DNA from 3 places in the Gulosibacter sp. genome. Region 1 is predicted to be linked to each of the others. Evidence: predicted binding sites of a transcription regulator. Region 1 holds the regulator's gene; each other region holds the start of a gene.
The links. Region 1 encodes LexA, which represses DNA repair genes until DNA is damaged. Its sites were predicted from a motif close to TCGAACANNTGTTCGA; they were not measured.
Positions count from the first base shown of each region.

Region 2: the regulator LexA is predicted to act here: its motif matches at 1,296-1,311, upstream of ACTHXA_RS08815 (DUF222 domain-containing protein).
Region 3: the regulator LexA is predicted to act here: its motif matches at 1,541-1,556, upstream of ACTHXA_RS14390 (DUF222 domain-containing protein).

Region 1 covers NZ_JBQDBE010000014.1:68,151-70,422, reverse strand. The annotation lists gene ACTHXA_RS10505 (LysM peptidoglycan-binding domain-containing protein) at 1-290, opposite strand, end outside; gene lexA (transcriptional repressor LexA) at 550-1,188, shown strand; gene hflX (GTPase HflX) at 1,290-2,272, opposite strand, start outside.
Region 2 covers NZ_JBQDBE010000011.1:38,686-40,957, forward strand. The annotation lists gene ACTHXA_RS08810 (LLM class flavin-dependent oxidoreductase) at 1-967, opposite strand, end outside; gene ACTHXA_RS08815 (DUF222 domain-containing protein) at 1,347-2,272, shown strand, end outside.
Region 3 covers NZ_JBQDBE010000030.1:16,038-18,309, reverse strand. The annotation lists gene ACTHXA_RS14390 (DUF222 domain-containing protein) at 1-1,463, opposite strand, end outside; gene ACTHXA_RS14385 (phosphodiester glycosidase family protein) at 2,067-2,272, shown strand, end outside.

The DNA.
Region 1 (2,272 bases):
AGGCGCATGATCTCCGCGACTACATCGCGAACATCACTGGACCCCGCGATCCCCCCGGCGATATCCCACAGCGATTCACCCGCGAGCACCGTGTGCATTTCGAACTGTTCGTGCGCGCCCTGGGCCACGGCATCATCACCAGCGAAGGCAGCTGGCATTTGGGCGACACCAATACCTATACCGAGGCCGACCGGCGCCAACAGCAACGCTGCGAGCACACGGCGCCCGCGCACAGTCAGCTTCAGACCGGCACGCTTACGAGAAGTGTCGTGGAGCGACATTGCAGTCATGGTCTTTCTCCCTTCGGTAAACACTTGAGCAGGTTGTTCGATTGTTGTGATCGAAACCCTGTTCCGAATGTCTGTTCTAAACTTATCTTCGAACGATGGTTTTCGCAAGGATTTTCTTCGAATTTTTTTCTCGACACGCTCGAATATCTGTTTGATTTTCGAGGTATCCCCACTAGAGTCAAAAGCGACACAAGAGGACAAGACCACGAGCCACCGACATTCGATGGTTCTTCCCCACCAGGAAGCCGAGGAGCGCACCATGAAACCCACAATCAAGCCCCTCTCCGCCAAGCAGGAGCAGGTCATCGGCTTCATTGCCGAGCACCTGAACCGCCACGGCTATGCCCCCACGATTCGTGAAATTGGTGACGCAGTTGGCCTCGCCAGCTCATCCTCGGTTTCACACCAACTCGCCCAGTTGGAGAAGCACGGGTATCTTCGCCGCAACTCGAATCAGGCACGCACTATCGAACTGCTCTACATGCCGCAGGTCGCAGAAGAGACCGAAGAAACGGCCCCGGCAGAGACGGCGCTCGTGCCGCTTGTTGGGCGAATTGCTGCTGGCGTACCGATTACCGCGCAGCAGCAGGTAGAAGACGTAATGCCATTACCTCGCCAGCTCGTTGGCCTCGGGGACCTCTTCATGCTCGAGGTGTCCGGAGATTCGATGGTGGACGCCGCGATTTGCGATGGCGATTGGGTTGTCGTCCGAGAGCAGAACACTGCCCAGAACGGCGAGATCGTCGCCGCAATGCTCGACGGTGAGGCCACTGTGAAGGTGTTCCGTCAGCGCGATGGTCACGCCTGGCTTCTCCCCCGAAACTCCGCGTATGAGCCCATCCTCGGTGACGAATCACAGATCCTTGGCCGCGTCGTAGCGGTAATGCGTTCGGTGTAGTCCAGATCCTTTCGCGTAAGGAATCTGCGCGCGATGAGTGAGGCCGCTCGGGAAGATTCCCGGGCGGCCTCACTCATCTGACTCAAGATCGCGTCAAGTCGTTAGCTTGCTTGATCGTGACGCGGCAACTCGAGTTTTCGGGTACTGGGTCGTTCATCATTGACGCGTGGCTTCGAACGGACTGTCGGTCGAGTGCGTTCCGGCGCACCTTCCCCACCCACGCGGAACGGTTCAATCGCACCGAGCTGGTCTGCGTGCACTCGAGCACGCAAGTGGGTGCCGTCAGCTTCATGCGACTCTTCGAGCACGCCACCGGAATTGTGCAGCAGGGACACCAGATCACCACGGTCGTACGGCACGATGAGTTCCACCTCAATTTCCGCGACCGGAAGCATCTCGGCAATCGTTTCGAGGAGCTCGTCCACGCCCTGACCGGTACGGGCGGAGACAAATACTGATTCGTGTTCCAGACCACGAAGGGCTATCTCGGTGTCTCGATCGATCAGATCGGCCTTATTGAACACAATCAGTTCAGGGATGTGCCGGGAATCGATTTCCCCAATGACCTCGCGAACCGTCTGGATCTGCCCCGCGGGGTCGGGGTGCGAGGCATCCACAACGTGAACAAGCACATCTGCCTCGGCGACCTCTTCAAGCGTGGAACGAAACGCCTCCACGAGTTGGTGGGGCAAGTTCCGGACGAATCCCACAGTGTCCGCGATTGTGTATGGGCGACCGTCTGCGGTCTCGGTTCGTCGCACCGTCGCGTCCAGCGTCGCAAACAACTGGTTCTCAACGAGGACTCCCGCGCGAGTAATCCTATTGAGCAGTGAGGACTTGCCGGCGTTGGTGTAACCCGCAATCGCAACGGCTGGCACCTGATTCCGCTCCCGCTGGGCACGTTTCGTATCACGAGCTGTCTTCATCCCGGCGATTTCGCGCCGAAGCTTTGCCATACGCGTGTGGATGCGTCGCCGGTCCAGTTCGATCTTCGTCTCACCGGGACCGCGGGATCCCATACCTGCACCGGCAGAGCCGACCTGACCACCGGCCTGACGAGACATCGAAGCACCCCAACCACGAA
Region 2 (2,272 bases), on a different contig from region 1:
AAGTGAAGTCAATCCCGGAGTTTCCGCTGTAGAAGCCGACGAGACCGCCGTAATCGATGTTGTCGCGCAAGTACTGCTGTTTCCGTTTCGCTTCCTCTTCCGTTGAGCCAATCACTGTGGATAGCTGCACGAGGGTTTTTAGCGCACCCGCGGGCCTTCCTGCTTGGACCGTTTGCTCCCGAATTTTCGCGACATCGACGGCGGCAGCCTGCGGTGTGAGCGAAGGCAGGAAAGTCACTTCAGCATTGCGCGTCGAGAACGCCCGCCCGGCTTCAGAGTTGCCTGCCTGGAACAGCACCGGTGTGCGCTGCGGCGAAGGCTCAACAATATGCGGTCCCTCGACTTTGTAGCGTGTGCCCTCGTGATTGATTCGGTGAATGCGTTCGGGATCAAAGTACACGCCGCTTTCCGGGTCACGAATAACTGCGCCATCTTCCCAAGAGTGCTCCCACAGCTTGTAGGTGACATCGAGATACTCTTGCGCCCAGGAGTATCGCTCGTCGTGCGCAACGATGTCGTCATATCCGAAATTCCGGAATCCGTTGCTGAGATAGCTCGTCACAATATTCCATGCGACTCGGCCGTCGGAATAGTGGTCGAGTGTCGAAAGCTTGCGAGCGAATTCGAATGGATGCTCTTGAATGATATTGCTGGTAATTGCGATCCCGAGGTGTTCGGTCACGAGCGCAAGCGCCGAAACAATCGAGGCTGGATCGTTTCCAGGAAACTGCGAACCCGCGCGAATCGTATTTCCACCGTCGCCGATATCGAGGTCATAGACGCCGACCACATCCGCGATGAAGAGCGAATCGAACCTTCCGCGTTCGAGCGTTTTCACCACGTCAACATAGGGGCGAAGATCCTTGTACCCGTACTGCACTTGTCCTTCGGGTGTTCTCCAATAGCCGTGACTGTGATGGTTCGGAGTCAGATGAAGGAAGGCGTTGTAAATGGGTGCCCGCGACATAGTTGCCTTTCGTATTGCTCAAACTTGTTCGAAGTGAACGCAACACTATGGATTGGGCAGGATCGTGCGCACTCAACTTGTTCATTGAGTGACACACGGCGTTTATCTTCGTCACGTGCAGTACGTGGCCGTCAACTGACGTAAAACATCGTCACGGATGGTGTTGCATTCTGCGCTGCTGCGGTAATGGAGCCTCAACGTCGGAGGCTCGCGCTACCGTGATCAGGCCGCTTGCATGGTGAGCACAGCACTGTTTCATTCGATAAACGTTTCGAAGAATAATCCTTGACTAGTCGAATTATTGTTCGTTATACTTTCAGATAAGAAGTCGAACACAAGTTCGGACGCTGAGTTCTCCAACGCGAGGGGGTGACACCAGATGGCCACCAACGATGACCGCACCAATTCCGGTGAAGACAAGCCCCGCGCCAACCGCGGCAGGCAGTCGAGTACCGACTCGCTCCGCAACAGCGAACTGAAGTCCGCACTGTCGGAGTTTGGCGCCGCCTACACCGCTCGCGGCGCGGGCGAAGCTGGCATGCTGCGCGCTTTGAGCGCCGCGTACGACATTGCGCGGGACCGCGCCCAGGCCACCATCGCCGCACCCGGATTTATCCGGGGGAACGATGACCAGGTCTTCTCCTGGCACTTCACTTCAGTGCTTGGCGAGTTCGCCTTTGCGTCTCACGACTCCGACCGGTCGCTCCGCAACCGTGCGCATGACGCGAACCTGCTGGTGACCCACTTCGTCGCGTGGGTGGACGCGCTTGAGGCGGGGTTTGTGGACATGCGCCACGTCCTGGCGATGCTCAAGCACAGTCGCGTACTCGACGAGACCCACTACGCCGACTATGGCTCGACTGTCCTGGAATACGCCCAGTCCCACACGCCAGGCCAGACTGCCGGGTTTGCCGAACGCACCGCGAGCACCATCGCGGCCGAAGCCTTCGAAGCCGCCCACGAGCGCGCCCGCGCGCAGCGCTACGTGAGCATCAACCACGACGGACACGGCATGGCGATACTGAACGCGTATTTGCCGAGTGAGGTCGCCGCCCCGATTGGGCAGTTGCTCGATAAGCGTGCTCGCGAACACCGCGAACTCGACACCGCCGCAGCCGAAGACCACAAAGCTGCGGTCCGTGCCGCCAGCACCACTGGCGCGGCAGCGCCAGCGGAGTTTGTGCCGGACACGCGTACGATCGCACAAATCCGTGCTGACATCTTTGCCGAGACGCTGCTGTGCGCGACCCCCGGTGCATCGAATGTGAAAGCAAACGTGAGCATTGTCGTACCCGCGCTGACCCT
Region 3 (2,272 bases), on a different contig from region 1:
TTGGTGACTGACCAGGGCTTTTCGTGCTTCTGCACGTGGTGCGCTTTGCAGAGGTGACCGAGGTTGCGGTCGTTGGTCTTGCCACCTTCGCTGAAGGGTTGCGTGTGGTCGGTTTCGCACTGTGCCGCTGGCCGAATGCAACCAGGGAAGAGGCACGTACGGTCTCGAACCTGAAGGAAACGGCGGAGAGCTCGGTTTGGCTCATAGGTGTCCACACTCACGACATGTCCGCTGACCGGATCGGTGAGTACGCGCTGGAACGAGGGCGCTTCCGCAGCAATCTGTCGGGCTTCGTCGAAGCTCATTGGCGTCATGCCGTCGATGAGGGCCGGTGCGGTGCCATTATTGCGGCCGCGTAGCAGGGTGAGTGCTGGCACAGTGATGCTTACGAGAGCTTTGACGCGCGACTTGCCAGGGGTGCTGCACAACAGCGTCTCCGCGAGAATATCCGCCCGCAGTTGCCCAATCGAGCGAGTGTCTGGCTCGAATTCGGCGGGCTCCGCGGCGCCACTCGCTTTGGCAGCACGACGTGCTTGAGCGTGTTCGGCTTTAGCCTGCTTGTCGAGGTCGATGAGTTCGCGGGCACCCTTGTCGAGGAGCTGGCCAATGGGAGTCGCGATTTCGCTCGGGAGGTACGCCTTGAGCAGTGCCATCCCGTACCCATCGTGCTGAATCGACACGTAACGCTGCGCACGGGCGCGCTCGAATGCATCCTCGGTGTCTTCGGCAGCAATGGTGCTCGCCGCTTCTTCGGCAAAACGGGCAGTCTCTGCCGGCGTGTGTTGTGCCGCGAACTCGAGCACCACTGAACCGTATTCGGCGAAGAACTCAGACTCGAGAGTGCGAGCAAACTTCAGCAATTCGCGCACGTGTCGCATGTCGATGCGACCGTTTTCGAGGGCGACGACCCACTCGGGGAAGTCATTGACGAGCGCGAATGCGTCGTAGCCTCGATTGCGGAGGGACTTGTCAGAGTCGTTGGTGGACACCGCAAACTCGCCCAGGATGGACGTGAAGTGCCACGAAAACACCTCGTCCTCGCTGTTGCGCGCGGACGTCGAGCCCTCCGCAAGTGCGGCCTGTGCACGCCGAATCGCGACCTCGTAGGCGGTTGCGAGCGCGCGGATCATTGCCGCTTCGCTCGCTCCACGAGCGCAATAGGCCTCGCCGAACATTGACAGTGCGGACTTCACATCATCCACACCGATGCCGTCGGCCGCAGTCGTGCGACCACGGTTGGCGCGTGGAGCAGTGGGGCGGCCTGGTGCCTGTTCCCCTACGGGCTCGGAGGGGTCGCGGTCTTCCAGGCGAGCTTCACGCAATCGGGCAATTTCGGAGGCGTACTGCTTGCGCGAACGAGCTTTCTTCGCATGCAGCAGCGGGGTGCGCAGCTCAATTGGCGCTGGAACAGTGTCGCGGAAATGCTGAGCAAGCTCAGCGGCGCGGTTGTCGGTGGTGGTCATGAGAGGTCTCACCTCCTCGACGTGGAGCACAAAGTCGATTAGTAGAAATTATCAACGAGTTTCTTGAGACTATTATATAGAGCAAATGTTCGAAAACGCAACACAATTCTTTCGAATTTTTACTTCGCCATGAGTGCCAACGCTGTGTAATTAGAAGCTCCCTAAGGGCTTGACCCCACAATAGGCTGAGCCTCCGACATAGTGGAATCTGCGCCGTGGGTGAAGCGGGCATACGGCAAAATGCGTTGCAAATATCCTGCTGACCACGTAGGAGCCCCTGCGGATCAGATTTCCCGCTGCAATCAAGAACACGCGGTGGCCTGAAATCGCCGCAATACCGCAGGACTCCAAGAGCAGCCACCCCAACCTGATGTTTCACGAGGCGAATTGCGTTGGTTGCGAGCCGCAGTAGCTGCAATTGCGAAGCACCAAGCCATTTTGTCTCGCAAACTTCAGTAAACCAGCGCAATGACTGACAGTTTGTAACCTCCCGTTCACACCCTGCACAGATGATGACGCAAGTTCATTTTGACGCCAGATGGCGTCATTTCTTTGTGAGCATCTGAGCCGGGTCTTGTCGGTGAGCGAAAGGAATTCGCAGGAATGCGACAGTTATTGAAAGAACGAACGGGGAAGGGCGGGCGTTCCCGCGGAAGAGCATTCGTCGCCGGTCTGGTGACATTTGGTCTTGGCGGAACCCTCGTCATCCCAACTGTGTTCTCCGAAGCGGAACCGGCACATGCGGCCACCGCTCTGGAATCTGCAGTTGATGCGATGGTGCTGGACGCTGGCGGCAATGCGATCGTTTC